One region of the Tepidibacter sp. Z1-5 genome, then DNA from elsewhere that is predicted to be linked to it. Evidence: riboswitches for the same ligand, from Rfam matches in the RefSeq annotation. Region 1 holds a riboswitch; the other holds the start of a gene.
The links. A riboswitch is a leader RNA that binds a small molecule or an ion and turns the genes downstream of it on or off. The one in region 1 is predicted to bind cyclic di-GMP.
Positions count from the first base shown of each region.

Region 2: it holds a riboswitch for cyclic di-GMP, as region 1 does, so the genes downstream of both, WJW32_RS02955 (HD-GYP domain-containing protein) here and WJW32_RS09865 (type II secretion system protein) in region 1, are expected to answer to the same signal.

Region 1 is NZ_JBBMMD010000038.1:18,342-35,781, forward strand. It holds gene WJW32_RS09815 (hypothetical protein) at 1-122, opposite strand, end outside; gene WJW32_RS09820 (YecA family protein) at 204-1,301, opposite strand; gene WJW32_RS09825 (carboxypeptidase regulatory-like domain-containing protein) at 1,547-5,446, opposite strand; gene WJW32_RS09830 (PilW family protein) at 5,785-6,330, opposite strand; gene WJW32_RS09835 (pilus assembly PilX N-terminal domain-containing protein) at 6,345-8,501, opposite strand; gene WJW32_RS09840 (type IV pilus modification PilV family protein) at 8,513-8,899, opposite strand; gene WJW32_RS09845 (hypothetical protein) at 8,896-10,125, opposite strand; gene WJW32_RS09850 (PilN domain-containing protein) at 10,125-10,685, opposite strand; gene pilM (type IV pilus assembly protein PilM) at 10,696-11,754, opposite strand; gene WJW32_RS09860 (prepilin peptidase) at 11,773-12,519, opposite strand; gene WJW32_RS09865 (type II secretion system protein) at 12,596-13,030, opposite strand; cyclic di-GMP riboswitch class II at 13,344-13,427, opposite strand; gene WJW32_RS09870 (type II secretion system F family protein) at 13,424-14,641, opposite strand; gene WJW32_RS09875 (type IV pilus twitching motility protein PilT) at 14,645-15,694, opposite strand; gene WJW32_RS09880 (GspE/PulE family protein) at 15,704-17,386, opposite strand; gene WJW32_RS09885 (DUF881 domain-containing protein) at 17,406-17,440, opposite strand, start outside.
Region 2 is NZ_JBBMMD010000013.1:8,753-26,192, forward strand. It holds gene WJW32_RS02920 (SpoIIE family protein phosphatase) at 1-665, opposite strand, end outside; gene WJW32_RS02925 (hypothetical protein) at 985-1,185, opposite strand; gene WJW32_RS02930 (hypothetical protein) at 1,205-1,387, opposite strand; gene WJW32_RS02935 (DUF1343 domain-containing protein) at 1,409-2,584, opposite strand; gene WJW32_RS02940 (aminopeptidase P family protein) at 2,698-4,491, opposite strand; gene WJW32_RS02945 (hypothetical protein) at 4,663-4,824, opposite strand; gene WJW32_RS02950 (YdcF family protein) at 5,039-5,626, shown strand; cyclic di-GMP riboswitch class I at 5,803-5,889, shown strand; gene WJW32_RS02955 (HD-GYP domain-containing protein) at 6,093-7,055, shown strand; gene WJW32_RS02960 (methyl-accepting chemotaxis protein) at 7,138-8,913, opposite strand; gene WJW32_RS02965 (DEAD/DEAH box helicase) at 9,989-11,431, opposite strand; gene WJW32_RS02970 (aspartate kinase) at 11,605-12,849, opposite strand; gene WJW32_RS02975 (homoserine dehydrogenase) at 12,873-14,138, opposite strand; gene WJW32_RS02980 (hypothetical protein) at 14,324-14,470, opposite strand; gene nadC (carboxylating nicotinate-nucleotide diphosphorylase) at 14,564-15,403, opposite strand; gene WJW32_RS02990 (L-aspartate oxidase) at 15,384-16,688, opposite strand; gene nadA (quinolinate synthase NadA) at 16,729-17,440, opposite strand, start outside.

The DNA.
Region 1 (17,440 bases):
ATGTGATATATCATCCCAAATAAGTTTTCAAATGTTTCTTCTCCTCTATAAATAGGTACAGCAGGGTTTGATTTTATATAACTAGTTGAAACAGCTATTTCTTTTCCTAAAGTTAGACTCATTATTATCCCTCTTTCTACATATTTATCAAAACAATTACCATATATGAGTATTATATCACAGTGCTTATAATACAATCTATATTATATTTTATGGATTGATTTTATTTCTTTATATCTTTTACCTAGAGTACTTGGACTTACTTTGTATTTTTTAGCTATAGCACTTTGAGTTACATTTACACCATCTTCTTTTTTAGCATGGTATTCAACTGCTGAAGCCCATCCATTTTCAGTTCCTTTTACTTCATTATTATTCTTATACTCTTCCCATATAGTTAAAGCCACTTCTAAATAAGCATCTTCTATATTTTCTTTTATAAGATTTTTAACTTCACACTCTTCTTGTGAATCGTCTGTTTTTTTAGTATCTGCTTGTTTTTCTATATTATTCTCTTCTATATTATTCTCTTCTATATTTTTTTCTTCTGCATTAGAAGCTTTTTTCTTCTCTTTTAAATATGTTCCTATTTCAGGATCTATTAGTTGTTGTATATACTTGTAGAATATATTTGTATTATATATTAAGAATGTTTCCATATGTTTATAAACATCTTTATTCTTTTCATATATATTGTTAATATCCGCTACTATAACATCCTTAATTTTTTCAGATATAGATAGTACAGTATCTATAAACTTGTTAACTTCTACAACATTAGCCATTCTACCTATTATTAATTCTCCAACTTTTAAATCCTTTAATACATTGATATCTTCTATGTACATTTCTTTATCAAGTATTAAGTCTTTAAGTACAGCTTTATCTTCTTCTATGTTTAATATTTTATATATAGTTATATAAGACTTTAATTTGCTCTTTAATATATTCTTTTCTATTACATTTAATTTATTTTTATTTTCTTCAAAGAATGATATAGCTATAGTTTTATTATCGCTAGTTATATAATCTTGAAGATAGTATGTATTAAAGAATGAATTGAATTTAGAATTTATTTCTTTATCGTCTACTATATAGAATTTATGTTGTGCATTAATATATTCATCATAGAATTTATCTTTTCTAGAATAAGCATATAATTTTTGAGTTATACTTATATCGTGCTTTTGTGAAAAATCAACTTTTTGTTTTAGCATAGAATTTTTTTTATCTTTATTTAAACAGCATTTTTTATATTTTTTCCCACTATTACATGGACATAAATCATTTCTTCCTACCAAGTTGTGTTTCCTCCTTCATATTTTATTCATTTGTTTTTGTTAATATACAATATTGTATTATATCATTGTTTGTTAAAACATTCTACAAAATCACTTTATATTTTTGTTATATTATTAATATTCCTTAGTATATATTTCTATAAGTGAATGTTAATATCCTTTTATTGTTTACTGTAGATAAAAAAGAATAAAGAGTAGACATGGATTTTGTCTACTCTTTATTTTTTTAAATATTATGTTACAATTCACTCTAAATTAGGCAATGGTACAATTTTGATTTTATGTGTTGCTTTTTCTGAATTCACTTTTATATCAACCTCCGCAGAACCTATAGATGAGTCTTTAAGTGCCTCTACATTGTATATAACCGTATAATTCTTTCTTTGTTTTATCTTTGAAGTTTCAATTTTTATTATTTTTCCTTCTGTTGTAATATTAATATTAGAAAGTGAATTGCTAAAATCAATGTTATTTTCATCTATGCCTTCATATATTTTTACTTTGTCTTTAGATATATTTATTGTATCTTTATCTTTATCTTGAATTTCTAAAACTATATCCTGATTTTTAACATTTTCAATTTCTGCACCTAGACCTATTTCGAATCCTTTTACCAAATCAATCTCATTATTTAGTTGGAATTGTCCATTTATAAACATTCCTGTTGTTATTTCAACTTTACTTTCTGCTGTAATTATATCTACCTCATCTATATTCTTAGATACTGTACTTTTATCTACATCTTCATAAATTATTGTTGCATTTTCTAAATTATAAGTTCCTTCCTCTTCTGCTGAAGCTATTACTTTAATTTCAAATTTTTTATCTTCAATAGATGGTACATACTTAGTTTTATCTGCACTTAATTTATAAGTAATAGAACCAATATTCCAAGTTATCGTATTATCTATAGCAGTAACTCCGCTCGGAAGGTTATCTTTATCTATTTTTATTCCTTCAGGTAAAGTTTCTGTAAATGTAATATTATTAATTACATTTTCATCTGATAAATTTGAAATAGATGAATCTATATTTTCAATGTCTTTAGGTTTTATGTTATAAGTTATCTCAAACTTTTCATCAACCTCAACATTATTCTTACTTATTGTTCTATCAAACTTAAATTCTGCTTGTTTTCTTTTAACAACAGTTATATTAATTGGATTAAATTCCTGTTCTCTATTTGCTTTTCCATCAAAATCAGTAAAAGTCACTTTTGATTTACCGTCTTCACTCAAAACATAATTTCCTGGTTTTGTAGTGCTTAAATTAACCTCAACTTTTATTGAACCTCCTGAATATTTATACACAGTTTCACCATTTTTTATAACTTTAGTATATTCTATACTAGGAATATATTTTATAATTTTTTGCCCTGAAATAAAGTCATTTTTCACATATTCAGGATACTCGTCTGTTATTTGTATATTAGTTAAAGATATCTTATCCTTATATTCTTCGTCTTTCTTGTAAGTGCCTATAGCTGGTATTTCTGATGGTGGTTCAATTATATATTCTATCGTAAAATCATTGTTTTCTAGTACTTTATCTCCTTCAATAATACGCTTAGATATTGTAAGTTCTGTTTTTGCTTCAACTGTAAATGCTCCATATATACCTTCTCTAGTAACCTTACCATCTTTTCCTGTTCTAAACGCAATATAGTAATCACCTGTTTCAGATGGGAATTTAACTCCCTTATTTCCAGTGAATATAGTTTTAGTATATTCTCCAGGCGAATTATCTTTAGATGGATAGAACCAGTTTGCTTCAACTTTTTGAGAACTATCATTAACTAATCCATTGTCACTATAAACCATTTCAAATTGAGCTCTTCCACCCCAATTGAAATACTCTAGATAAATAGGATAATATTTATCTGCTTTTAAATTATATTTATTTGCTTTAGTTCCAAAAGTTGAACTTTGTACTTTTAGCATATCTACAAAAGCCGTTGTTTCTCCATCAACCGTTATATAACCTTTACATCCATCGTCTGATTTTACTCCAAAACCATATTCACCATCTTTTGGAACTTTGATGTACCCCCAGAATTTTGATGCTTCTTTATAGTCTAAATTTTCATTTCCGCTAGACCAAGCCACATCCATATTATTCATGAATATAGAATTCGTATCCCATCTTTTACTTTTAGTTCCATCTTTCTTTGTATATTCTTCCCATTTACCATATTCTGATGAATTTGATGAATATGTTGCAGGTTTATAAGTTGTTCCATCAAACGGAGCTTTAAAAACCAAATCTGGCTTATTCCAATCTGATTCATTCTGCATAGCCTTCATATGGCTTACATCATAGCTTCTTTTATTTAAATAACCTTGCTTTTCTTTAATTACATCTTCATTAATAGTTTCTTTATTTAAGTCAATGTCAATCCATCCATCCGGTGGCATATCTTGAGGTTTTTCTGATGTTTTTATAAATTGATATTCAAAGAAATTTACATCTTCTCCTTTAACATTTATATCAGCATAAGCATCTCCTTGAAGTATTATAGATAAATCTTTTTTATTAACTGTTTTATATGGATTTTGAGAATTAATATCAAGTTCATCTCTAACTCCGGAAGTATCTCTCACTTTTATATTAACTTGTGGTAAATTTTTATTTATATTATTAACAACAGCTATAGCAGTTCCTGTATTCCCTGCTATATCTCTAAATTCAAATGTAAAGCTTCCGTTTTCTGTGAATGTATAAGTCAATAAACCATTATTATTAGTAACTGTAACATTCTCACTTGGTACAAGTGTTGCTATAACACTTTCGATCGTCGGATCTGTTGTGCTATAATTAATCGTTGCTGTTGGAGGCGTCTTATCTATATTATTTATCTCTAATCTTCCTATATCTGATTCATTTTCATACCCCTCATATACATCTTTTCCTCTTGCTTCAATAGTGTTATTTTCAGTTATCGCAACTGGACCATTATATGTTTGCCATAATCCATCTTTACCAACTCTATATTCTTTTATCTTAGGATTATCTTGATAGTTAATAGTTACTGTTACATTCCCATTAGTTGGTGTTTGAGGTGTGTATCTAAAAGTAGGTGTACTAAGCTTTGTAATCTCTTTCAATCTAAAGTTCACATTGGTATATCCTCCCCCTACAACTACATTTTTTGCTATAGTTTGAGATCTATACCCTGGTTTAAAAGCTGTAATCTGTGCCTGACCTGCCGGAATACCTTCTAATCTATATCTACCATCGTTATCTGTAAATGCAATTGCAATACCTTCTCCTGCTGATACCTTTGCTCCCGCTAATATATTTCCATTGGTATCACTTACTTGCCCTTCTATTGTAGCTGTGCTAGAGAATTCCTTAAAGTTAATCAGTAATTTTACAAAGTCAATTGCATAGCCATCTCCTGTTCTACCATTCCTATCATCATCTATTTTTACAGATAAACTTCCATTTGATACCAACCCCAAGTATCTATCTGGAATTTTAAAAGTAATCATTTTCCCTCTTGGTCCAGATTGATCTAGGGCATTGATTATCTTTTGTAGTTCTGGAATCTCTATATCATTTAACCAAACCTTATAATTAATATTTCCACCACTAATTCCTTTTGCATTTCCAGGCTGAATATCGTCTACAAACATTTGCAAAACAGCACTTCTAACAACCATTCCATTTAAGTAATTATCATAATTTAAATTTATTGATTGTACTTTATTAGGTTTTATATAGATTTTATTCTTTTTTCTACCAACATAGTTACCATTTCTACTTGTTTTTTCAGTATATCCATCTCTATTAACTCCAGTAGACTTATACCTGCTATTATAATCGTATCCAGATACTACCATAATTTTATCTAATCCATCTGGTTCATCATTTGGTGTAGCCCACGGAAAACTATGAACAGATGTGTCTTTTCCAGAGAAAGGATTGAAGTTCAAATCCCAACCAAATCCAAAATTATCAATATCACCTGCTCTGATCATTAATTGAGCTTCATCAGTATCTCTCTTAACAGCTTTCTCTAAGCTCCAATCACCATTTTTATCATCATATTGAGCATAAGAAGTTTTCGGAAAGATTATAAATAAACTTATTATTATATTAAAAATTAAAATAACACTTGTTATTTTATTAAGCTTTCTTTTCACATATGCCCCCCCCCTTAAATAAAATTAGTATTAAAATAAATCTTTCAAATTACATTTTCATCCATTTATTTAATTATATGTAAAAGAAATTGCAAATACAATAAATGAATAAAAAAAACTCAGAGATTTAAATCTCTGAGTTTTTTTATTCATTTTTAATTATTCTAATTGTAAGCGTAAAGAATAGACGGATACGTATCTGTAACTTTCATTGTAATTCTTGACACTCCATCTATTTGTGCATAAGATGAAAAAACTCCTAATTGACTTAATGTAAGTATAAATACTCATGCTAAACTAAGTATTCTTTTCTTTTTCATAAATGCTCTCACCCTTTCTTATTTTGGGTAATTTCTAAAATAAACTTCATCTTCGATAGTAACATTATATTTATCTCTTCCTATTTTTTCACCATTAATTATCACTCTAATTCCTTTACAATCTTTATAACTATTAGAAATAGGCTCTATTTCAAAAGATTTTATATTTATATTTTGTGTTAGAGGTGAGTTTCCGAAGTACAATGTTTTATATTGAGATTTATCTAATTCTGGATACTCTTTAAATTCAAAAACTAAATCCTTTGTTCCATTTTCAAATTCAATATGCTTTACCTCATTTTTTTTATCATCTTCTAATATACATGAATTATCTTTACCTTTTATACTATTTATACCCTGACTTCCTCTAGCTTTATCTATAAATATATTCATAGCATTTTGAATTTCATCTTGAACCGTTATTTGATTATCTGCCCTAAAGAATGTTTTATAGTTTGATATAAAAAATAAATTTATTGCTCCAATTACTATTGAAGTTATAGCTAATACAATTAGTAATTCTATTAATGTAAATCCTTTTTTATTTTTTAAGATATATCTCATTTTGCAACCTTTCTTTATTTTATCTTTTCCCACTCACTAACTTTTATAAATTTTGATAATGAAATTTGATCTTTACTCTCTTTTAAATTGCATAAAACCTTTATTTTTTTCTTTCCCTCTTGATCAAATAAATTTTTTAATTCTTCATCTTGAGATAATTTATTTAGTATATAACTATTTAATTTATTTCTTCCATAATCATTACTAAATTTTTTAGATTTATCATCTTGTATACAAATATTTCCTTTAGCAATTATAATTCCTTCAAAATCAACATTTCCTGATATATTAATATCTCCACCTGCTATTATTATTCCTTTTATTTTTTTATTTCCACCATTTAATGTATATCCTTTATTTAAATCAATATAAATTATTTCTCTATAATCTTCTTTTTCATCTTCTTTTTCATCATGGCTTTTAGGCTTTAACATTTTATCTATAGCTATTTTAGGAAAAGTATAGTTTTCATTACTGTCTAAAATTGTTTTTATATCTTCTTGTGGATTTCCCATTGCATTCACATAATAATCATACTCTATTTGATTCTTCTTAAACCTAGAATCATAAGTAGTTGGATTATCCTTATCACCCTTAATATTTTCTTTATCTATATATGCTCCAATACTATATTTAACATCTTCAATATTTATCTTGCCATTACCAAGATTTAAAATATTGTTTCCTGCATTAGCTTCACTTATTAACATTAAGTATTTTTTTCTTTGTTTGTATAAAGGATTAGAGTCATTCTCCACTTTATCCATCAAAAGCAATGGTGAAAAATACTCGAATTTAATAATATTTGGATCATATTTTGCATGTATATTCTCGTCATAATATACATCTGAATAAGCTTTATAATTTCCTTTTACAGATACACTTTCTCCAGTTTGATAGTATTCATCTCCAATCTCTATATATGAAGTTCCTGCTATAAATGTTCCTTTATATTGGGGATCATACCACTTACCATTTCCTTTTCCAGTTATTTCAATAGTAGAACTATCCGTTCCTATACTATCATTATTTATAACTATACCACTGCTTTTGTCATGAGTTGTCTTTTCATTACTTCCATCATTAAATCCATAATAACTACCATCAATATTTATAGTTGCATCTTTTCCATTTAGTTCTATATCATCATAGGTATTTACATCTCCATTTATAGTTATATTAGAACCTGTATTTCCATCAGGAATAGACAAACTATTGCAAAATATTTCTCCATTATTTACAACATTTATAGTGGAATTATCTTCTCCAGTTTGAAGATATGCTCCTGTTATTATTTTTCCATCTACATTTAAATTTCCTGACTTATTGTCATATCCTACTTTAATTCCTTTAGTTTTAATATTAGGATTTTCTTCATTTCCATATGCATATATGTCACCTTTTACTTCTACTTGTTCTCCTTTTACTTTTATATCTTTATCTGATAATAAGGCTTTTGTCCAAAGCACATTTTCCGTAAATTCTTCTATTTTTTTATTTGAATAATCTTTATAATAATCAGGTATTTCTATAGAAAATTTACTTTTAACTCTTTTTTCAATACTATCTTTGACACTAGTGGATTCTAGAACGAGTTCAAATATATTATTACCTTCACTTATATTATCAGATTTACTATATGGAGTTTCACTATTTATACTTACAGAAGATGTATGAAAACTTTGAGAATCTTTTAATTTTATAAGATGATTATTTATATAATCTTTGTAACCTTGTTTATCATCATAGCCTTCTGCAAACCAAAACTGCATATCCTTCTTAAATTCTTCTTCATTATTTATACTTCCATCCCTATTTACATGTGTACTGATTTCTTTAATTTCTTCATATTTGGTGTCCCGCATATCTTTATCTTCGATTTCACTCATTTCATTTACAAGTTGTTCTATTTTATTTAGTTTTTCATCTACTCTTTTTTTACCTTCCGTAACACCTTTTTGTACTACATCTTCTATAACAGCATAGGCTTCTTCAAGTCCTGATTCAGCTAAATAAAAAGATTGTTTTGATTTCATATCAATTTTTTTCATTCTTAAATTCATGATACTTGCGGATAATATAGCAGTACCTAAAATACTAAGTACTGAAAATGTCATTAATACCATTATTAAGGTAGACCCTTTTTTATTATTTAAAGTTTTTCTTATCATAATATCTACCCCTAATCTATTTTTCTTAATCCTACTAGCTCAACTAAATCATGATTATCATTTTTCTTTTTAACTTTTATTGTAATCTTAACAAGCTTGTTATTTTGTTCATATTCCTGAACTATTTTTTTTATTTCAAAACTCTTATAATTATCATCTTCTATTATTTCTTCATCTGGAAGCACTATATTTTCCGAATCCGAATTATCCAAATCAGAAAATTTAACCCGCTCCATATACTTTTGTGCTAACTGATTTGCAATCATCTGGTTTTCTGAACTCTTATTTACTTTTATTGTATTTACAAAAAAAGACGATAATGGAACCAAAATGATTCCAAGTATCGCTAAACTGACAATAAGTTCAACCAATGTCAAGCCCTTATTAGATTTTATCATTTTATCACCTTAACAGATCCATGCTTATTAACTACTTTTACTCTAGGATTTTTAGTATCTTCATAATCAACATTTACATTTAATTTTAAATTTGTTTTGTTAATTAAAGATAGATTTATACCACTAGTATCTTCAGTGCTATTCCTTTTATTACTTATAATATTAAGATTTACAGTAGTTCCCTGTGGATCAAATTCTATCATATCATTTTCATAATCTTTAGGATAAGATTCTCCTTGTGTTTTATATTTGTAATAATATTTTTTATCAACTTGAATTATTTGGAATTCTACATTTTCAAAGTTTTGATTATCTGCGTATACATAGCTTCTACCTAACTTATCCATAGCCCTTCCCATTATCACAGTAGGTAAATCTGAAGATATAGGCTTTACAGTCATAATAAAGTCATTATTTACAACATTATCATTTTCATTATATTCAGAATATCCACTAAAAGGAACAAACGGATCATCTTTTCCATATCCATTATCAAAATCCCACGTTAAATACTCTTCGTCCTGTTCATGAATTTTGGGAACAGAGTAAAAATCTAATGCAATACTTCCTGTTATGCTATTTTCCTTAGTTACAATTCCTTCTTCATCTGTATTGTTTTCTTTGGATTTAGATACTGAAATATTATTTATAAGTATCTTTTTATCGTAGGTTTCTATTCTTTCTAAAAAACTGATTAAATCTTTATATTTACCTTTATAACTAATTGTTGCAGTCATTTTTTCAGTTTCGTTTGAATTTTCTTCTTGATCTTCATTATTTGCTTCATCATTCTTTACTTTTTTATTACCTTTATATTCTTCTGATAGACTTTTGATTAAATAATCTTTATCTTTTTTTTCTTCTTTTTTTACATCAATTTCATTAATATCTATCTCAGAAAAACTAATCGAATTCCCTTCTAAGTTCGATTCTTTAAGCATTTCATCTAGAATCACTATTATTTTTTCTTGATTTATACTTGGGAATAAAGGTTTTGTCATAGACTTTATCTTAGCATTTATAATTTTAAAGTTTTTATATACTGGATTGTTCTTAGATATTTCTAATTTGACTCTTTCAACCTCAGCTTTTTTATCTATTACCTCTTGCTCAATATTATCAAGCTTTGTAAAATGTGGGCTTAATATAAATTTATAATATCCTCCTATAATAAGCATTAACCCTAACACTATTAACATAATTTTTTCTCTTTTACTTAATTTCACTACCTTTCACCGCCTTTCAAGGTGCACTTTAAGGCAAATGTGAAGTTCTCAGATTCATCCGATTCTTTGCTTATATTAGATATATGTACAGAATTAAATATATCTAATTGCTTTAAATTATATTCAAGCTCTCCTATAGATGTTCTATTCATTCCTACTCCCTGTATATTTACATTTATTCCATCTACACTCATAGACTTTAAAAATAAATCTGTAGGTAGTTTTGAAGATATCCTATCCATTAACATAGTATTGATTTTATCTGCCTTATTCATTTCTATGTTAATATCACTTACTTCATTATAGTATTTTTTCATGATTTCTGTTTTTGTTTTTTTCTCATTCACTTTAGCTAGCTCTTTAACTACTTTTTCTGAATTTAAATAATCTTCATACTTTGATTTTTCTTTTTCTAATTTTTTAATTTTCATATTTGTATATACCGTAAATCCACCCATAGATATAATTAATATAATTATGCTTGAAATTATTAATATATTATTATTCTTTGATTTTTTATTTTGATTTATATATGGTGAAAAAAAGTTAAAATCTCTCATAACCATCTACCTACTTTCGTATAATTGATCCTATGCAGTTTAAATATTGATTCAGATTTATATCTTCTGCTTCTTTACCAAGCTTTATATTAGACATTTTTTCTATTTTTACAGCTTCAATATTTAATTCTTTTTTAAAGTGATCTTCTAATCCTTTAATCTCCGATCCTCCACCATATAAATATATTTCTTCTATTTTATTTTCTCTTTTTGTATTTTCATAATATCTAAATAATCTTCTAATTTCTTGTATCCAATTATTAACAGAGTCTTTTACTACATCATTTAACATTTCTAATGAAATAAGACTATTGTTATTGTTTAAATTAGAATTTTCTATTTTTCTTTTTTCAGCTTCTTCTAAAGATATATTAAGCATATTTGCAATATTTATATCTATTTCATTACTTCCAACAGGTATAACTCTACTAAATTCTAATATCCCGTTAGAAATCATATTTAAATTCATGTGATTATGTCCTATATCTATAACAGCAACAGTTTTATCTAAACTGGAATTTTCATCATTAATAGTAACCTTAGATTTACATAATTTAGATACAGCATTTGAATTCATATCTAAAGCTACAGGAGTTAAATTTAATTCTTTTATCAACTTCAAATAATCTTCTGCTATTGTTTTCGGAAGTGCCGCAACAATTATTCTTCCTTTTTTAATATCTTCTTCCATAAAAGTCTCTAAGATTTTGTATTCTATTATATAATCATCAAACATAATAGGTAAATACTGTTCTATCTCAAACTTTACCATTGTATCCATTTCTTCTTCTTTTTTAGCAACAGGTAGTGTTATTTCTCTATTGATGATTGATGTACTCTGAACTGTACAAATTGTCTTTTTAGTTTTTATTTTTTCACTATGTATATATTTATTTATCACTGACTTTAAATTTTCTATATCAAATATCTTTCCATCTCTATACGAGTTAGAGGGAGTTTCTATTTCCATAGCTTTTTCAACTGATACATTATTTTTACTTTGTTTTCCTACTACTATTCTTATATTTTTACTTCCTATATCTATAGACAACACTTTATCATTAAACAAGTTATTCCCCCCATTAATCTAGCTTATTGTTTTGAGTATATACCAATTTATGATTTCATCTCCATAACAGATTGTTATAAAAGCTGCCATGGCTATAAAAGGCCCAAATGGAATGAAATCTTTTCTACTTTTTATTTTAAGATATATTAATATCAATGAAACAACTGCCCCTATAATAAAAGATAACAAAGTTATTAAAAGAATATATTTATATCCCAAACTAAATCCTAACATCCCCATGAGCTTAATATCACCACCACCCATAGCGTTAGTTATTAATGCAATAATTAAAAACAATCCCCCACCTATAATTAGTCCTATTAATCCATTCAAAGAATCACCTTTAAAATTATGTACTATATGTATAATAAAACTCGATATAATTCCAAATATTACAATTTCATCAGGTATAATCTGATGATCATAATCTATAAAGCTTATAACTATAAGAATACTTGAAAGAATTGCATATTTTATAAATAAAATGGACATACTAAATTTTAGATATAATATTAAATAAATTAAAGCATTTAGTAATTCAACAGTAGGATATCTCCTAGATATTTTTTCACTACAATATCTACATTTACCTCTTGTCCATATAAAGCTTATTACTGGGATTAAGTCGATGGGCTTTAGATTAGTACTGCATCTTGGACAGTGAGATGGTGGAAATGAAATTGATTCTTTTATTGGTATTCTATATATACATACATTTAAAAATGAGCCTATAAGAAGGCCTAGGGTTAAAATTATGAAGTTCATAAGTTTCTCCTTTAAAAATAATAGGAAGTGATTAGCCATGGGCTAATCACTATTATAAAATATTAATATTGTTATATTAATTTGCAAATATTCCTGCTGGTGTTGGGAAAGCAACATTTGCAGCTGTTCCATCAGTTACAGTAATATCTCCAGCAGTGCTTATCGTAACTACAAAATTCGCACCTGCATTAGACATCTGTGGTGTAGGTACAGTTTGAAGATAATTTTCTAACTCCGCTTGATCCCCAGCAGGGCTAGCTGCACCTACTGTAATAGTAGATGCTGTTGCTGCAGGTACATCTATTTCTCCCTGTGCTATCAATACAGCAACTGAATCTGCTATTGTTTTAGCATTAGTAATATCAGCCTGTCTTCTTGCATCATTTGTTATCCCTCCAAGCCTTGGCATTGCTAAAGCTGCTAAAATTCCTAATATTGCAATAACTATAATTAACTCTATTAAAGTAAAACCTTTTTTATTCTTTAATTTCTTTTGAATAGCTCTTAACATATTTTCACCTCCTTTCAAATAAAATTATTATATTTTCATCTACCACAACTCCTAAAAATGAGACTTATTAAAATGTTAGCTACTTTTGGGTTAATATTTTACTATGATACTTAGGTTGAGACGTTGAAATATATGTTAAAAACTTCTTTTGTCTGACCGTAAGGGAGTTTAAGAAGTTTTAATATATTTCATAAGGCTCAGCCTTAGTATTATTAAAACATTGACTAAGTAGCGGTATTTTAATAAGGTTCATTTTTCGATTAACCTCTCTCTAGATAAAACTAAAGCCAAATAATCAAACAATTTCTGCTCAATACTTGGCGGTCGGTTGCACCACTAACTCCATATCTTCCAGGTGCCCAACTACAGAAAATACTTCACAGTTCCCATATATTATTGTATCGTATTCATCATATCAAACATAGGCATTATCATAGCTATAACTATAAATCCAACTATACCACCCATAACAACAATCATAATCGGCTCAATCAACGTCGTTATTTGCCCCAATGCTGTTTCTAGTTCTTCATCATAAAAATCAGCTGTCTTCTCAAGTATTTCATCAAGCGAGCCTGATTCTTCTCCTATTTTTATCATAGAAGTAACCATCGGTGGAAATACTCCTATCTTCTCAAGAGGACTTGCAAGGTCTATACCTTTTCTAACCTCTTCTTTAGCTTCAAGTATTCCTTTTTCTACAATTATATTTCCTACAATCTTTGCTACAATCTCAAGTGCCTGTATTAAAGGTACTCCACTTGATAATAATGTAGATAATGTTCTTGTAAATCTTGATGTAATTATCTTTTGTGTTACTCCTTTAACTATAGGTATTCTGAAATTTATAATCCCTATTAACATTTTCCCACTTTCACTTTTAGCATACTTTATTATACCATATATTCCGACAAAAAGTGTCAACAAATAAATATACCAATAGTTTTTTATACCATTACTTATGCTAAGAAGTATTCTAGTTGGAAGAGGTAGTTCAACTCCACTACTTTCAAACATTCCTACAAAAGTCGGCATAACAAATGTTAATAAAAATGTTACTACCCCAACTGCTACTATACTTAATATTATAGGATATGCCATAGCACCCTTTATCTTGTTATTAATTTTATTTTCTTTTTCATAATGAAAAGACATTCTTTCCATTATTACATCTAAGTTACCACTTACTTCCCCGGCTTCTACCATATTAATAAGTAGTTCTGGGAATACATCCTTTTGTTTTTTAAGACTTTCGGAGAATGTAAGTCCCTTTTGAACATCATCATGAACATCTCCAATAACTTTTGCTAATTTTTTATTTTCAGTTTGAAGTTTCAAAATATCTAAACAACTTATTATTGTAATACCTGCATTTAATAGTGTATAAAACTGTCTACAAAAAATCGCTATATCCTTCGTTTTTATTTTTTTAAAATAATCTCCAATTCTTATCTCTTTACTTCCTTTATCTTCTTCTACTTTCATAGGATAGTAATTATTTTGCCTTAGCATTGACAAAACTTCTTCTTTTGAATTCGCTGTATACTTTCCCTCAATCTTCTTACCCGATTTATCTATAGCACTGTATTTATAATTGGGCAATATATTCACCCCCTATATATATCTACTGACCATATCCTTATCTACTGCATAAGTTAATAATGATTCTTTCGATATAATTCCTTTCAAATATAAGTTCCTTAGTTCATTATCCATAGTCTGCATTCCAAATTTTGTCCCTGTTTGTATGGATGTTTGTATTTGATGTGTTTTACCTTCTCTTATAAGATTTCTTATTGCCGTAGTTGCTATCATCACCTCAAGAGCTGCAATCCTTCCACTGCCATCCTCTTTTTGAATCAATTGTTGAGATACAACCCCTTCAAGAACTGCAGATAATTGTACTAATATTTGATCCTGTTGATGTGATGGAAAAACATCTATTATTCTATCTATAGTTTTAGCAGCACCTATAGTATGAAGTGTTGAAAATACTAAGTGTCCTGTTTCTGCTGCTGTTAGAGCTATTGATATTGTTTCTAAATCTCTCATCTCTCCAACTAATATTACATCAGGATCCTGTCTTAAAGATGCTCTTAAAGCATCTGAAAACGACTTAGAATCGGTACCTATTTCTCTTTGATTAACTATACTTTTATCATGTCTGTGAAGATATTCTATAGGATCTTCTAATGTCAATATGTGAGCACTTTTGTTTTTATTTATGTAATCAATAATTGATGCTAGTGTTGTTGACTTTCCACTACCTGTAGGTCCTGTTACAAGTACAAGACCTCTTTGTTTTTTAGCTAGTTCTTTTATAACAGGTGGAAGACCTAATTTTTCCATACTTGGTATTTCTAAAGCTACAGATCTTATAGCCATGCAATATGTTCCTCTTTGTTTAAATATATTTACTCTGAATCTTCCTAATTTATGATATGAAACTGATGTATCTAATTCTCCTCTCTCTTCTAATTTTTGAAATTTTTCTTCATCTAATATTTGCTTTACTAAATTCAAATTATCATCTGGTAACAATATCTCTTCACCATACTTACTAAGTTCTCCATTTATCCTCATAACAGGTTGAAATCCAACCGTTATATGAAGATCTGATGCACCTAATTCTATTGTTTTTTGAAGTAAATCATATATATTCATATCTATCACCTAATTATTATTATTGTATGCAACTGTCATAAATTCTTCAAATGTAGTTGTTCCATTGAGTACAAGTTCTTTACAATTATCTCTAAGATTAACCATGCCCTCATCCATTGCTACTTTTCTTAATTTATCTATACCTTCATTATTATCTATTGATTCTCTTATATTTTTACTCATATTCATTATTTCATGAATTGAAGTTCTTCCTTTGTACCCTGTATTATAGCATTGTGCACACCCTTCACCTCTATAAAGGTTAGTGTTATCTCCTATATTAAGTATCTCTTTTTCTTTTTCACTAGGAGTATATGCTTTTCTGCAGTTAATACATATTTTTCTAACAAGTCTTTGAGCTATCGAGCCAACTACAGATGCTGATATAAGGTACGGTTGTATTCCCATATCTATAAGTCTAGTTATTGTAGATGGAGCATCATTAGTATGCATTGTGCTTATAACAAGATGTCCTGTTATTGCTGCTCTTGCTGCAATTTGAGCAGTTTCTGCATCTCTTATTTCTCCTATCATTACAATATCCGGGTCTTGTCTAAGTATTGATCTAAGTCCATTTGCAAAAGTTAATCCCGCTTTATTATTTACTTGAACCTGATTTATACCATGAAGCTTATATTCTACAGGGTCCTCTACTGTAATTATATTCTTATTTATTTGATTTAATTCTCTTAATATTGTATATAATGTAGTAGTTTTACCACTTCCTGTAGGACCAGTAATTAATATAATCCCATTAGGATTATCAATCAATTTATAAAATCTCCCTAAATTCCCCTCAGTAAAACCTAGCTGACTCTTTGAAAGTAAGAATGAACTTCTGTCCAAAAGTCTTATAACTATTTTTTCTCCAAATACAGTGGGTAGCACCGATATACGAAGATCTACTTCTTTTCCATCTATACTGATCTCTATTCTACCATCTTGCGGAACTCTTTTTTCTGCAATATCCATTTTTCCCATTATTTTTATTCTTGTGACTATTGCTGAATGAGTAGTTTTTGCAGAATTCATAATTTCCTGAAGCTGTCCGTCTACTCTAAATCTTATTCGAACATTTTCTTCGAATGGTTCAATATGTATATCACTTGCTTTCGCTTTTATTGCCTGCTTTATTATAGAATTTACAAGCCTAACAACAGGGGCATTATTTATATCATTTAATATTGCTTCATCTAAATCATTTATGTTATCTACCTCATATTGTTTTTTAAAATCTTCTATTGCCTTTTCAGCTATTTCTTTTCCATAACATCTATCTATTGCATTTAATATATCATGTTGTGAGCATATACAAGGCTCAATATCCATACTTGTAGCTATTTTGACATCATCTATTGCAAATATATTAAGAGGATCTACCATAGCTACCATAAGCTTACCTCTTTGTTTTCTTATAGGAATTAACTTATACCTTCTTGCTAAGCTTTCTGATATTAATAACGGAACTTCTTCATCTATTACAAAGTTCTCTAAATTAATATGTGGTATTCCCAATTGAAACTCTAGTATTTCTATCATATCTTGTTCTGTTATGATGTTATTGTCTATTAATATTTGCCCTAATTTTTTTTTAGAACTTTTTTGTTCTTCTAAAGCTTTTTCCAATTGTTCTTGCGTTATCTTTCCTGCCGATATTAGAATTTCTCCTAATTTAATTTTTTTGTATTCCATAACCAAGTCTCCTTGTTATTTAATCTATATTTATCTGCTTTAACTCTTTTTCTC
Region 2 (17,440 bases), on a different contig from region 1:
ACAACCCCAATCAAAAGGTCATCTTTAAATATCGCTTGTGTATAAGAAATTATATTTATACCTAAATCAGTTTCATCATAAGGCTCACTCCATATACCGTTTTTCTTTTTTATAGTATTATAATACCAACTCATTTCTTTATTTTCAGGATAAAACCACTCTATATATGGATCATTTGGATCTGGGTCTGAATCTAATTTTTCTAAAACTTCATTTCCTTCTTTATCAGCATACCAAATCTCATGTACATCTCCTGTAAGTTCTGGATTAAAAGTAAAATAAATTGCTTCTATTCCACTTTTTATATTTATCCCCTGATCTTTATTTGAAATCTGTGCAACTTTTTTTATTATGGAATCCATATTTTGTTCATATTCATTTATATAAAAATTATGTTTTTCATTAAATTTATCAATATCAAATGTTGCGCTAATATACTGATTAATTATATTTACAGAGTTTTCAATCGATTTAAAATCACTATTAAATTCATTAGAATGACTTTGTGAAAGTAATGTTAATTTTTCAAAAACTTCTCTTTTACTAAAATTATAATTGATAAATACACTTATACTACTTATCAATAATGCAGTAATTACAGAACATAAAATCATAGCAAATGTTATTTTTACTCTGACTTTATTAGTAAATTTTATTTTTCCCATATAAGATCACCTATTTATGTATTAATTTGTATATATTTACATTAACTTCGTCATTTTAAAAGTAAACCTTTTTTGGCTATATAAACTCCATCCAAATTTTTCACCATATACATTCTCATTAAATTATACACCTTTCTGTATTCTGAATACAATCGAATTTATTTTTCGTAGGTGAAAAATGAAATTACCAAATCAGAAAATAGATTTATAATACAACACAATATTAGTATTTATGGTATTATACCTATTAGAGATAAATAATAGAATCCTGGTCTATTTAATAAATAGACCAGGATTTTATTACTTTAATATATTTTTTTTAATCTTTTTTCTTTAATTTTTTCTCTATCTCACTTACTGTCTTAAATGCAGTTTCCTCTAAACTAGATCCAATAATATCTATCCTTGAAGGAGATTCTTCCTCACTTAACTTCTTATGGACATCTATAATCGCAAATTTAACAGCAAAATATATTATCAAAAATAGAATCAAACGATCTAAAACATATTCCCCTGACATAATATCACCCTTTTGTAACTTAATTCAATTTATCTTTAATATTCTTTAAATCTTCTTCAATATTACTTATTCTTTGTGACATGCTTTTAATTTTTTTAGGTAATTTAAAAATAGCGCAAAAAACAAAATATAAAATACCAAATAAAATTATTGTGTTTACAAGTTGAATAAAAACCTCAATATCAAAACTTATAACTGGCATTTTTTATCCCCCCAATCTATACTAATACATTAAATACTTCTCTCTTTCGACCTTAAACTTATTTAAATCATCTTGATAAGAATCAACTATCTGCTCAGGAGTATATCCAATCTCAAGCAACTCTCCATATTTTGAAGTCCCCATTATTTTTTCAAACATAACTATATTTTTACTACTTTTAGGAATTTTAAATTTCGTTAAAGAATGTGCATACGTCAATGAATATGTACCAACCTTACACGGATTAAATTTATGATAATCAGTTACATTAAGTTTTACTCCACCCTTGTCCCCTTTATTTTCTGGAATAAACTCTACACCTTCAAGGTTTGAATTATTTAAAAGCTCAGCGAATTTATTACTGTCTATCCCTTTCCCACCTATCCAAGTAAACTTATCTCCTTGACCTATTCCTGTTCCTTCACCAATACCAGTTGCCATATATCCAAAAGCAGATTCTATAGTCGGTATATTAGGAGATGTCATAACCCATGGCAATCCAGTATCCTGATATATCATGTCTCTACTGTAATTCAACATAGGTACAACAGTTAAATTCGCACCAATATTTCTATTAAAAAACTTAGCCAACTCTCCAGCAGTCATTCCATGACACATAGGAAGATTGTCTATTCCAACGAACGACTTATACTTATCCTCAAGAACAAAACCTTCAATCTTGTTAGCTCCTATAGGATTAGGTCTATCCAGAACTACTATTTGTTTGTTATACTTTTGAGCTGCTATCATACAATAATTTAAAGTTGAAATGTATGTATATGTTCTAGACCCTATATCTTGTATGTCAAAAACTAAAACATCCACATCTTTAAGCATGTCCTCACTCGGCATTCTAGTTTTTCCATACAAACTGTATACAGGAATATTCATATTAGAATCCATATACGACTTTACATATTTACCCGCAGGAGTTAATCCATTAAGTCCATGCTCTGGAGTATATATAGACACCAAATTAGTATTTTCATAGTTGTATAACTTTTCAAAAGTATTTTGACCTATGCTATCAACCCCTGTTTGGTTAGTTATAACCCCTATATTTTTTGAATCTATTAACTGACTGTATTCACTTATCAACCTTTCATTTCCTAGAACAACTTTATTATCTATTGGTTGCTGTGTTGGATTTGAAGCAATCATAGATAGAGAAATTAAAAAAGCAAAAAAAGTTTTCATAATACCTCCCCCATATTAAATTTCATTTTATCTAAAGTTTATCATGATTTTAGTTTCTTTGTAAAACATTAAAAGACCATGTACAACAATTTTGTACATGGTCTTTTAATGTTTTACACACTCTTAGTATATTCTCTTAACCATTCTCTTTCATCATCATCTAAATAATCATATAAAGTGTTATATACTAATTCGTGATATTTATTCAAATAATCTCTTTCTAATTTACTTAACTGATTTACATCTATAGCATCTAAATCTATAGGTGCAAATGTAACTACTTCAAACTTCATAAATTGCCCATACTCATTCTTCTCTGCTTTTTTAGTTATAAGTTCATTTTCTATTCTAATACCATGTGAGCCTTCTATGTATATTCCCGGTTCATTAGTTGTTATCATTCCTTCTTCAAGTATCTCACTGTCAAATATATGAGGAGCTATTTTCCATCTGAATCCATTAGGAGACTCATGTATATTAAGTAAATATCCTACTCCATGTCCTGTTCCACATTTATAATCTATTCCTAAATTCCACATAGGGGTTCTAGCTAATATATCTAGATTATATCCCCTAACCCCATGTAAGAACTTTGCCATAGATAAATTTATCATACCTCTTAAAACAGCAGTAAAATGTGTTTTTAATTCATCACTTAAATCACCTAAAGCTATAGTTCTAGTTATATCTGTAGTTCCATCAATATAATGTCCACCTGAATCTATTAAAAACAAATGCTCTTTTTCAAGTTTATAATCTGTATCCTTTGTAGCACTATAGTGCATCATAGCAGCATGTTCTTTATATCCAGCTATAGTACTAAAGCTTGGCTGTATAAATCCATCTTGCTCTTTTCTTAAATCTTCTATCTTCTCAGTGGCACTCATTTCTGTTATATCTATTTTCCCAATATTTTTCTTTAACCAATGCATGAATTTTGTAAAAGCTACCCCATCTTTAATATGGCTATTTTTGATATTTTCTAACTCTATATCATTTTTTTTAGCTTTAAAGAACATAATCGGATTAAAATCGTTTATAATTTCTACACCTTTAGGTATGCTATTTAAAATTGCATAGTTAATATTTGTTTTATCTAGTAATACACGTTCATTTTTATCTATATTTTTTATAAAGTCATAAACAGCATTATATGACAATATATTTATATTTACATCATTTAGTTCTTTTAATATTTCATCATTTAATTTATTCTCATCAATAAATAAAAATGCTTCATCCAATCTAACTATACAGTAAGAAAGAACAACAGGATTGTACTTTACATCATCCCCTCTTATATTGAATAGCCATGCTATATCCTCTAATGTAGCTATAATATGGGTAGTTACATTTTTTTGTTTCATAATTTCTCTTAATCTAGATAATTTAGAGCTGCTGCTCTCTCCAGAATACTTAATATCCATCAAAAATGCCTTTTTGTCAGATAGTTTTGGTCTATCATCCCATATCTTGTCAATCAAATCATATTCATAAGATATTTTTATATTTTTATCACTTAACTTATCTCTTAAGTTATCCCCTATTTTAGCAGACACTACTTTTCCATCAAACCCCAATGTAGATCCAATTTCCATAGATTCATATAAATACTCTTCTACAGTAGGTATACCTTCTTCACCCATTTTGAATAATTTAATTTTACTTCCCTCTAACTGAGTGGCAGCTTGTATGAAATATCTTCCATCAGTCCAAAGACCTGCTTCATTTTGAGTTACTACTACAGTTCCAGCTGAACCTGTAAATCCAGAAATAAATTCTCTACACTTAAAATAATCTCCTACATATTCGCTTTGATGGCTATCATCTGATGGAATTATATAGGCATCAATATCGTATTTTTTCATTAAATTTCTAAGTTCATATACTCTATCTCTTACATTCATGGTAAATCCCTCCTCATCTTCTAATTTACCATTTAATGCAAATCACTTCAACAATAACTATACTAACCAAAGCGAACTTAAATACTCTATCAGTATTTAAGTTCGCTTTTTCAATTTGAAAGTTTGTTCCAATAGAAACATTTGGTTGACTTAAAACCTCGGCTTCTATTATTACCTTATTTTCTTGTGATTTTTTTCCTTATCTACAATAGCTATATTTTCGTATACCGTTTTAAAAGGTAACAACCTATCCTCTTGAAAAACACATCCTACACTATCCAAATTACTTGTTATTTCTTCTTTATTAATTTCTAAATCTAAACTTCCTTCCATCTTTTCATCCCCTGCCATCATTTAACTTAGATTATATAATATTTTACATTTATTATCAATTTGATGCTACCAATATACTTAAATTGCTTTAAAATTTTTTAGTACCTAACAACTTATTTTTTAATATATAAATGTAATATTTTTATAACCATTTTTTGTGTTATAGTATATATACTATAAATATAGTAAAATATATACAAAGGATGAAGTGAGTATGAAAAAAACATTAATAGTAAAATTAATTAAAATAATAGTTTTAATATTAGTATCTTCTTTTATTATGATTGAAGGACTTATTATAATTAATGGCCAAGAAGATAAGGAATATGATGTTGAATATCTAGTAGTTTTAGGATCAGGTCTTTGGGGAGATGTTTTATCGCCTACATTATTAGGTCGTATGAATAAATCTTTAGAATTCATAGAAAATAATCCTAATGCTAAAATAGTTGTTTGTGGAGGTCAAGGTAAAGGCGAAAATCTTACTGAAGCTCAAGCTATGAGAGACTACTTAGTTTTAAATGGAATAGATGAAAATAAAATTATACAGGAGAATAAATCTACAAATACAATGGAAAATCTAAAATTTACAAAAGAAATCCTAAAAAAATCAGATGGTAAAGACAACCATAAAATTATGATTGTTACAAATGAATTTCATTTATTTAGATCTAAATTTATAGCTAAAAGATTAGGATTTATTCCTTATGGTATGCCCTCTAAAACGATAACCAGTATAGCTCCTAAATATTTTATAAGAGAGTACTTTGCAGTGATAAAATCATTTTTTTTTGATAGATAAAAGTTGTATTAATGCAATATTAATACTGATTATTTATTATTATTTTTTAATATTATACGAATTATAATAAATAATCCTTTAATATTAAATAAAATATTGTTATAATGGAATATATTGATAATAAAATATACCAATTATTTTATTATCTATTTTTTTAATGACAACAAAATAATATATTACGATAATAGCAAACTTACCTAAAGGTAAGGACGCAAAGACATGGGTCTAAGGGATATAAATTCTATGATTGCCAGTTTGCCGAAAAGTGAAATAAAGCTTATTTTAATAAGTTTTATTTTGAGTATTAAATAAATCTCAAAGCAGATAATTATTTAATGCTAAAATATATAACATAAAAATGTTAAGGCAAAAGATGTCTATGTCCTATAGACATCTTTTTTTATTTTTATAGATTTCTAATGATATTAAAATAATATAACAAATTATAATCAAGGAGGACTGGTATATGAAATTAATTTTTTTATCAGACAAACATGTTGGAAGTGAATTGTCAAAACCTGTTTATAATAAAAACGGAAATATTGTATTAAACAAAGGAGGAAAACTGTCAGATTTTGCTATAAAAAAACTAAATGGACTTGGTATTTATAGTGCTTATGTTGAAGAAGAAGGAACTGAAGATATTGTAGTAGAAGATGTGATTGATGTAAATACGCAATTAAAATGTATACAGCTTTTAGAAGAAGCATTTAATTCTATAAAAAAAAATGGATATTTTGATGAATCACAAATAACAAATTTACTTAAAGAAATTTTACAAAACTTATCTATTTCAGAAAATACACTTTCAGTTTCTAATGGCGTAAGAAATATAGAAAATAGTATATATGTTCATAGTTTAAATGTTGCTATTCTCTCTGCTATTATAGGTATCAATTTAAACTATAATTATGAAAAATTATATAATTTAGTGTTAGGTGCATTTTTACATGATATAGGATATGCTTTAAGTGATGATGAAAATCATACAGTAAAAGGTATAGATATTTTAAGAAATAGTAAAGGAATAAATGTTACTTCTTATATAATAGCACTTCAGCATCATGAAAGAGTAGATGGATTAGGTTATCCAAATCAACAAAATGGAAATGATATATATGAGTTTTCAAAAATAGTTGCTATATGTAATGAATATGATAATTTGATTTCAAAGAAAGGATTGCAGCCTTTTGAAGCTTTTGAAGAGATTATAGGAAAATCATCTACATATTTTGATGAAAATATAATTAAAGTTTTCAAAAAAAATATTTATATATATCCAACTGGTATGGAAGTTAAGCTTAGTAGTGGAGATGTAGGTGTCGTATATCAACAAAATAAATATATGCCAATGAGACCTATTGTTAAAACAAAAGATAAACATTATAATCTTTTGGAAGAATTAACCCTATTCATAGTTAATAAATAATATTACTTTCTTATATTATATATAAATACCCTATGGAATAAACTTTTTAATGTCTACTCTATAGGGTACAGTATAATCTTATCTATAAGCTAAATTTTTTAACTACTTCATCTAATCTATTAGCTACAGTTTTTAAATCATTAGCACTACTTGATATATTCTGCATTATACTACTTTGTTCTTCCATAGAACATAAAACCATTTCAGTAGATGCACTTGATTGTTCCGTTATAGCTGATATACCTTCGATTGAAACTATAACCTCATCCTTATCTTTATTCACAAGATGTATATTTTCCACCAATCTATCTATATTCTTCGTCATATTTTCGATAGTTTCATCTATACTTTTAAATGATCTTTCAGATTCTTGCATAGATAGAATCGCTTCTTTATTTATATCCTGACCTTTCCCAATATTTATCTTAACTTCACCTACTTGACTTTGGATTTCTTCTATCATATCACTTATTTTCTTTGTAGATAATCCTGTTTGTTCTGCTAATTTTTTTATTTGGTCTGCTACAACTGCAAATCCTCTTCCAGCCTCCCCTGCTCTTGCAGATTCTATAGCTGCATTTAAAGCTAGAAGATTTGTTTGTTCTGCTATATCTTCAATAGTATTTACTATCTGTCCAATAGAATTGGATTTATCTGCAAGAATTTCTACATTCTGAGCTACTTCTTCATTTGCCTTTGTTGTTTCTTTAAACTTATCTACTAATGCTTTCATATTCTTTATTCCTTCGATATTTGCCTGCTTTGACTTATCAGTATCTTCTTTAACTTTTTTAGAAATATCTACCGAATCATTAATTTCATTTGCAAGCTTTTGAAGATTTGTCACACTCATTTGAGCTTCCTCAGCCTGATCTCGTGATCCAGAGGCTAATTCTTCCATAGACATATTCACACTTTCTATTCCGTCTACTATTTCATTTGTAGAATTTGATATTCCATATGAGCGGTCCAAAACCTCACTTGAATTTTCTTTTAACATACCTACAATTACCCTAAGTTCTTTTCTCAAATTAACTACTGCTTTAGATATAATACCTGTCTCATCCTTGTATGTAAATATTTTTTCAAAGCTTTTATCATAAGCTAAATCTAAATTAGCAGTTTTGTTGACAAGATCTGTTATTACTAAAATGGGATTAGCTATCTTCTTAGCAAAATATAAAGACAAAATAATACATATTAACAACACTACTACCGATAGTATTATAGTTACTTTAATACTATTATTAACCTGCTTTTCTAGCAAATCTTTTTTATGCACAATAAACTCGTCTATATCATCTGTATAATTACCTGTTCCAATTACCCATTCGAACTGTTTAAATGCTCTACTATAAGCACGTTTTGGAGATGCTTTTTCTTCTCCTTTTTTAGGAAATAGATAATCTGTATATCCTCCACCTTCTTTTAATCCATTAGATATAATTTCTTGTATTATATACTTTCCAGTTGTATCTTGTAGATTAATCCTATTAGTTCCTTCTACATCTTTTCCAAGCAAAACAACATTTTCACCATCATATGTATCTATCCAAAAGTATCCTTCTTCTCCATATCTGACGTCTCTAACTATATCAGCACCTTGTTTTTTGGCTTCTTCTAATGTAAGTTCTCCTGTTTCATATTTACTATATATACTATCTAACATAGTTATAACACTATCAACTTGTTGTTTAATCATTGCATTATAATCTTCTCTAACTGATATTTCCATTAGTTTTATCATATTATCATTTGCTTTTTTCATTGAATAGATATTACTTCCACCTATAAACAATGTTGTAAGTATAGATACAAAAATTGTCAATAATATTATTTTGTCGCTTATTTTTTTCATAATGGATTCCCCTTTCGATAGTCTTAACTAATATATCGGATATTTTCTGAATTTTCTTTATATTAATAATAAAAAAACAATAGATACAATTTACAATTAAATTTAACCTGTTAATACTTTTTATTCTTTTGAAAGCTACTTAAGCGCTTAGCTCACAACAAAAAAAGATGTTCATTAAAATGTTAGCTGCCTAAATTTCGTACAAATGTAATTATTTATTCACTATAAAATACCAATTGATCAAATCTCTAATTTGGAAAAATTATAGCTCTTAATCCCAAAACAAATGACATTAAAATACCGCTAATGTTGTAAATGTTTTTAATAAAACTTAGTAGTTCTAAGGTTTCTAATGTGATAAGGTGAGAGTATTTAAATCTTCCTTGTTTTGTTAGTATTTAAACTATTATAATCCTATTCCTAACAGTGTTTGGAATCTCATATACCCTAGCAGTTTTATCTGCTTGAGCATAATCTGATATGTCTATATTTTTCCAAAGAAGAATTTAGAAGGTCTTTGAATCTATGTGAGCAATGGACATTTCCAGAATCGAGATACATTGCAACTGTTTCAGCATTTTTTCCTGCCAAAGCAGCTGATAACTGATATCCAGATTGATTTTTTTTCTTTGAAAAGTTTACTATGAATATCTTCAAATTGAGATATATTTGTAGCATTCATTCGCCTTAAAAGAATATTAATTTGAGATTGGTCAGGGAAACTATCCATGTTAAATAAATTTGCTGATAGTTTTTCAGTTCCGAGCTTTTCATAAATAATACCACCTTTCTTATTTTAGAGTACTTGTCGAATGGTAATTCTTTTATAAGAATATGGTATTATTTTTTTGTCTTTTATTCTATGGTAAAAATAGGGGATGAAGTTTTAATTTATAATAGAGTTTTTAATAACCCACAGACCCTAAAAAAATAACCCAGATTTCGTTTGTACGAAATCTAGGTAGCTGATTTTTTGTTAATATTTCATAATCCTTAGTTTTATTAAAATATTGACTTAATCAGCGGTATTTTAATGAGCATCTTTTGCCATTTAACCACCTATATTCAATTAGTCTTATTCATCACACTTACTAACTCTTCTAACCCTTCCCTTAATAGGTCTCCCCTGAAGAGCATTATAAACCATTTCACCTTTTCCATTTAATATCTCTACAAAAGTAGAAACATCTATTATATTTATAATCCCTATATCAGCAGCAGTCATTCCCTCTACATTACAAAGAGTTCCAACTACATCAACTGGGCGCATCTTAGTTTTTTTACCTGCATTTATATGAAGCTTCATAATTCCTTCACTTACTTTTTCACTCTTTAGTGGACCCATATCTAATTTTGTACTATTTTTTTCATTAAAATCAGCTATACATTCATCAACAGTAATCTTATCTGGATGTTCTTTAGGTTCTATTTCCTTATTTATATACTTTTGTATAACATCTATAAATTTCATATCATTTTCTGTTACAAAAGTAATAGACTTACCTGATTTACTTGCACGAGCAGTTCTTCCTATTCTATGAACATAATCTTCCTTATCCTCAGGTGTATCATAATTTATAACATGAGTTATACCATCTATATCAATACCTCTCGCTGCAACATCTGTAGCTATTAAGTGTCTGAATTTACCTTTTCTAAAGTCATTCATAACTAAGCTTCTATCTTGCTGTTCCATCCCACCATGAATTTTGTTACAAGATTTTATCCAAGGATATAGATTATCACAAAGCTCATCAACCATTCTTTTAGTATTACAAAATATCATGCATCTATCTGGATTCTCAACTACTAAGATATCCTTTAAAAATTCAAATTTATCATCTTCATCTACAGAGTATCTTTCCTGATCTATTTTATCAACAGTTAGATTTTGAGTTTCAATTTCTATTTGCTCGTAATCTTTCATATATGATCTACACAGATTTTGTATATCTTTAGGAATAGTTGCAGAAAGTAGCATAGTTATCCTATGTTTAGGAAGTTTTTCTATTATAGCTTCAATCTGCTCTATGAATCCCATATTTAACATTTCATCCGCTTCATCTATTACTAAATACTTGATCATAGATAAATCTATAGTTCCTCTTTCCATATGATCTATCAATCTTCCTGGAGTTCCTACTACTATATGTGTCTTTTGCTTAAGTTCTTTTTCCTGTCTTCTAAATGAGAACTGTCCATATACTTCAGATACCTTAAGTCTTTTGAATCTACCTATATTAAAAAACTCTTCTCTTACTTGAATTGCAAGCTCTCTTGTTGGAGTAACAACTAAAGCCTGTGGCTTATTCTCATCCCAGTCAACCTTGTCACATATAGGTATTGCAAATGATGCTGTTTTTCCACTTCCTGTTTGAGATTTAACAACAACATCTCTTCCTTTAAGTGCTATTGGAATCACCTTTTGTTGAACTTCAGTAGGTGATGTATAGTTTAATCTATCTATAGCCTCTAATATTTCATGGCTCAAGTTATAATCTTTAAAATTTAATGTCATTATATAATCACTCTTTTCATGTTTATTTTATCCGTAAGTACTAATATAACACAAAATAGATATTTAGATAAGTACAATTAGTTTTTCCATTTATACTATCGTTAATCTATAATTTGTTAACTATATAAAAAAGTAAGTGCCATGTCTAACTTTATAGTCCATGGCACTTACTTTTAAACAATCTCTTGTTCAAATACATAATTATCGCTACACAATCTAAACTCTTGATTTACATACTGTAAAGCTTCTCTTCCTTTTTTCTTATCTATTATACAAGATATCTTTATTTCTGATGTACTTATCATCTGTATATTAACTCCTAGTTCATAAAGACTTCTAAAGAAAACAGATGCAACGTTAGAACTTCCTGCTATTCCAATACCTACTACTGATATTTTTGAAACTGACTCATCTATGATTATATCTTTTGCATTAATTTTGTTTTTTAGTTCATTTGATATTCGTTTAACTTCTTTTAAATCCTCAACCTTTACAGTAAACGATATGTCATTTATATTCTCCCTGTTTATATTTTGTATTATCATATCAACCTGTATATTGTTCTTTGATAAAGTATCAAATAATTTATATGAAATACCTGGTTCATCTGGAACTTCAAGTATTGAAATTTTAGCTATATTTTCATCTAAAGAAACCCCTCTTACCAATACATTCTCCACCTTATTCACCTCCACAACCTCTGTCCCATTACATTTATTAAAGCTAGATTTCACTACAAGTTCTACATTGTATTTTCTAGCAAGCTCTACACATCTAGGATGAAGAACTTTAGCTCCAAGACTTGCAAGTTCCAACATCTCATCGTATGAAATTCTATCAAGAAGATTTGCACCTTTTACAATTCTAGGATCTGATGTATATACTCCATCTACATCAGTATAAATCTCACATCTAGTTGCATTTAATATAGCTGCTAGTGCAACTGCTGTTGTATCTGATCCACCTCTACCAAGTGTAGTTATATCATTTTTTTGTGATACTCCCTGAAATCCAGCTACTATGACTATTTTTTCTTTTTCTAGTTCGTTCTTTATCCTTATAGTATCGATATCCTTGATTCTAGCTTTTTTGTGCTTATCATCAGTTATTATTTTACATTGATATCCGTTTAATGATATGACTTCTTCATTTAGTTCTTGTATAGCCATGGCAAGAAGAGATATAGACATTTGCTCCCCAGTTGATAAAAGCATATCCATTTCCCTACTTGATGGATTTTCATTTATCTTCATAGCTTTTTCAATCAATTCATTAGTAGTGTTGCCCATAGCTGATACTACAACAACTATTTTATTATTTTTATATTTTGCTTTTACAATTTGTTTAGCTACATTCTTTATCCTATCTATTGAACCTACCGAACTTCCTCCATACTTTTGAACAATTATATTATCCATACTCTCCTCCCCCTTTTATGTCATTATTTAGCCTCGTATTTCAAATTCATTATATCTCCTTCAATTCTCATGTAGCAGTATTCTCTCTCAAGAATATTTAATTTACCTACAAACTGCTCTATTTTATCAGCACTTACAATATCAGTAATAACAATTAAATCTTCATTCATACTGAGTATTTCATATTTCAATTTATTTGAATCCATCAATTTTAAAATTTTTGCTATATCGCTCTTGTTACCAGGACTAACTCTTATATAGTATCTTCCTTCAAACAAATCTATACCAGCAGATATTAACTTTCCATTTTGAACAAAATTATCTCTCTTATATTGACCAGTTACAATATCGAATATATCTGAAACCACTGCATTTGCAGTAGGACTCTTACCTGCACCTTGACCGTAAAATTGTAGTTCCCCAATAACATTTCCTGTAATAGATACTATATTAAATGCATTTTTCACAGTTGTAAAAGTAGAATTTTCATTTAAAAGTATAGGCTCAACACTTGCAGAGTAGTTATTATCACTTGAAATAGCACTTCCAACTAACTTTGATACAAGTCCTAACTTCTTAAACATCTTTATATCAACTTTATTTATAGAACTTATACCTCTACACATAATGCTGTCTACATCTGTTTTGTTATTAAAGGCTATAGATGATAGTATCGCAAGCTTTCTTTTAACATCATATCCTTCTATGTCATCAGTAGGATCTGCCTCTGCATAACCTAATTCTTTAGCTATATCCAAAGCCTCATCAAAGCTTAAGTTTTCATCACACATCTTTGTCAAAATGAAATTTGTTGTTCCATTTAGTATTCCTCTAACATTGCTTATATTATTAATTCTAGCACTTTGTTTTAAAGGTTTTATAATAGGTATTCCACCTCCAACACTTGCCTCAAATAAAAATCCTCTATTATACTTATTAGAAAGATCTAACAGTTTATCTATATACTTTGAAACAACAGCCTTATTTGCAGTTACAACATGCTTATTGTTTTTAAAAGCAAGACACATATACTCATAAGCCTTGTCGATTCCACCCATAACCTCGATAACAATATCAATTTCAGGGTTTTCTAATATTTCTAAAGGATTTTGTGTGAATATTTCCCTAGGTACATCTACATTCCTTTTTTTATTTATATCTCTAACTAATATTTTGCTAACCTCAATTTCTTTATTTAAAAGTCTTCTCAAATTGTTTTCAGTATTATTTATAATTTCGTATACTCCTGTTCCCACTGTACCAAATCCTAAGAGCCCTATTTTTATCATCTCAATACCCCTTTCTTAAATCCCAATCTCATTTTGTCTTTCTGTAAAAGACATTTGTATTTGTATAGAAAACATTATATCACAGTTTTTTTAATTTACAATACTCTTTTTATTTAAATTTTGTAGATTTATTATAAAAATTATTTTATATATATTAAAAAAAGGACTTTTCAGTCCTTTTAATTTTAATAAGATTTATTTTTGCCTTCGTTTGTAACCGTTTGTATATCCATCAAAGTAGTATCAATATCTAACGTATATTTAAATATATTATTTTTATGATTTTGATGTATATTTTTGTCTTTTTTTTGATTTTTAACCTTTTTAATCACAAAAAAACCTCCCTTCTGTCTATAATATTTAATTTACCCAAGACAGAAGGAATATACATAGTAAATTTATGGTGAAATATAAAGATTAAAATCTTAATTTTTGATTATCAAATTCTTCATACTTATATCCAATACATTAGCTGAATGTGTAAGAGCACCACATGATATATAGTCTACTCCAGTTTTTGCTATACTCCTAATTTTATCTATTGAAACATTACCTGAAGCCTCCGTTATAGCTTTCCCATCAATTATTCTAACAGCCTCTTTCATATTTTCTATATTCATATTATCTAACATTATTATGTCTGCCTCTGCTTCTAAAGCTTCTTTAACTTCTTCTATACTTTCAACTTCAACTTCAATCTTTCTAACAAATGATGTATTTTCTTTTGCAAGCTTTACAGCATTTTTTATCCCTCCACATGCTTGTATATGGTTATCCTTTAGCATAACACCATCTGATAAGCTAAATCTATGATTGCATCCTCCTCCAACTTTAACTGAATATTTTTCAAAAATCCTTAGATTTGGAGTTGTCTTTCTTGTATCTAAAAGTTTTGCTTTGGTTCCATCCATTTTTTCTACCATTTTATTTGTTATTGTTGCTATACCACTCATTCTCTGTAAAAAATTTAGAGCTACTCTTTCCCCTGTAAGCACATTTATTGTACTTCCTTTTATAATCCCTATAATCTGCTTATTCTCAATTTTTTCACCGTCTTTAACATTAAATTCAACATGAACATTTCCTAGTAAATCAAATACTCTTTTAAAAACATCTAACCCTGCAATAACTCCATTTTCCTTTGCTATGAGTTCTACTGAACATAAACTAGGTTCACTTAATATTGAATTTGTTGAAATATCTCCATAAACACTATCTTCTATTAATGCATTCTTTATACTCTCATCAACAATTAACCAATTCATTTTTTAGATCTCCTCTCACTTTAATAAGCTCATTCAATGCTATTTTCACGTTTTCTTGTCTTATATTTGCTGCATTTACACAATTATAGCTTTCATCAAATTCTAACTTATTAAGTTCTATTTCATCTATATAATCATTTATAATTATAGATGCTCTTCTAGAAAATACTAATGCTTCCTGAAGTGAATTACTTGCCAATCTATTTGCTCCATGAACACCTGTACAACTAACTTCCCCACAAGCAAATAGTCTGTTCATTGATGTTCTTGAATATGTATCTACAGTAATCCCACCCATAAAATAATGTTGTGCAGGAGTAACTGGTATTCTATCCTTTGTCATATCTATTCCCTTATTTATACAAGCTTCATATATACTTGGGAATCTATCAACTATATACTGACTATTTTTATGAGTTATATCTAAAAAAACACATTCTGAATTTGATTTTGATTCTTCATTAAGAATAGCTTTTGAAACTACATCTCTTGGTAATAATTCATCAACAAATCGTATACCTCTTTTGTTTAATAGATATGCGCCTTCTCCTCTAACTGCTTCTGAAATAAGGAACCTTCTATTTTCTCCTTTTTCATATAAAGAAGTTGGATGAAATTGTATATAATTTATATCCTTAAGATTGATTTTATGTTTACAAGCTATAGAAATACCGTCACCAGTAAGTGTTTTAACATTAGTTGAATTTTTAAATAATCCTCCAATACCACCACAAGCTAATATGGTTATCTTGGAATAAATATTTATTACTTCATTATTCTTTACAGCTATTCCGCCAAAACATGTATTATTTTTCTCAATAATATCAATTAAACAGCTCTGTTCTATTATTTGTATATTACTTTTCTCTTTAACTCTTTTTAATAATACATTAAATACTTCTCCACCTGTTCTATCTTTACAATGAACTATTCTATTCTTGCAATGAGCAGCTTCTCTAGTATATTGAAGTTCTCCATCTACAGTGTCAAACTTAACGCCTAATTTAATAAGGTTATTAATATTATCAATAGATTCTTCTGCCAAAATTCTAACTACTTCTTCATTATTTTTATATTGACCTGCTTTTAAAGTATCCTGTATATAATTCTCAATATCATATTTATCTCTTGCTGTAGCTATACCCCCCTGAGCTAAATATGAGTTACAATCATCTACCTTTTCCTTCGTAATCATTATCACTTTAAGATTATTTTTTAAGTTCAGTGCACTATATAAACCTGCAATACCAGTACCAACTATAAGTACATCTGCATAAACTTTCATTTTATACGCCCCCAAGAATTAATTATAAAGCGAAACTTAATTATCCTAATTCATGCATTTTTCTTAAAGCATTTTCAGCCTTAATTCTTACCTCTTCATCAATATGAATTTCATTTGATAAGTCTTTAAGGCAATTATACACATCTGTTATAGTTGTGATTTTCATATTCTTACAGACCATATCTAATGAGTGAAATTTCTTATTAGGACTTATTTTTCTAAGTTTATGTAATATACCCACATCAGTAACAACTATAAATTCTTGTTTATTACTATTAGACGCATACTCTATTATTTGTCCTGTGCTTCCTATAAAATCTCCTAGTTTTCTAACTTCTTTCGTACATTCTGGATGAACTAAAACTTCTATATCTTGTCCATGCTCTTCTTTCACTTTTATAACATCTTCCTGTCTTATATTATTATGTATACAACAGAATCCATCCCAGAGTACTATTCTTTTTTCTGGTACTTTTTCTTGAATATATGATCCTAAATTTTTATCTGGAACAAATATTATTTCATCACTTTGAATATTTCTACATATATTCATAGCACTTGATGAAGTACAACACACATCAGAAATAGCCTTAACTTCTGTGCTTGAATTTACATAGCACAATATCTTAGCGTTTGGGTATTCTTTCTTCATTTTTTCAATTTTATTAGGACTAGCCATAACTGCCATCCCACATAGTGCTTCTTCATTAGGAAGTAGTACTGTCTTATTAGGAGATAATATTTTAGCACTT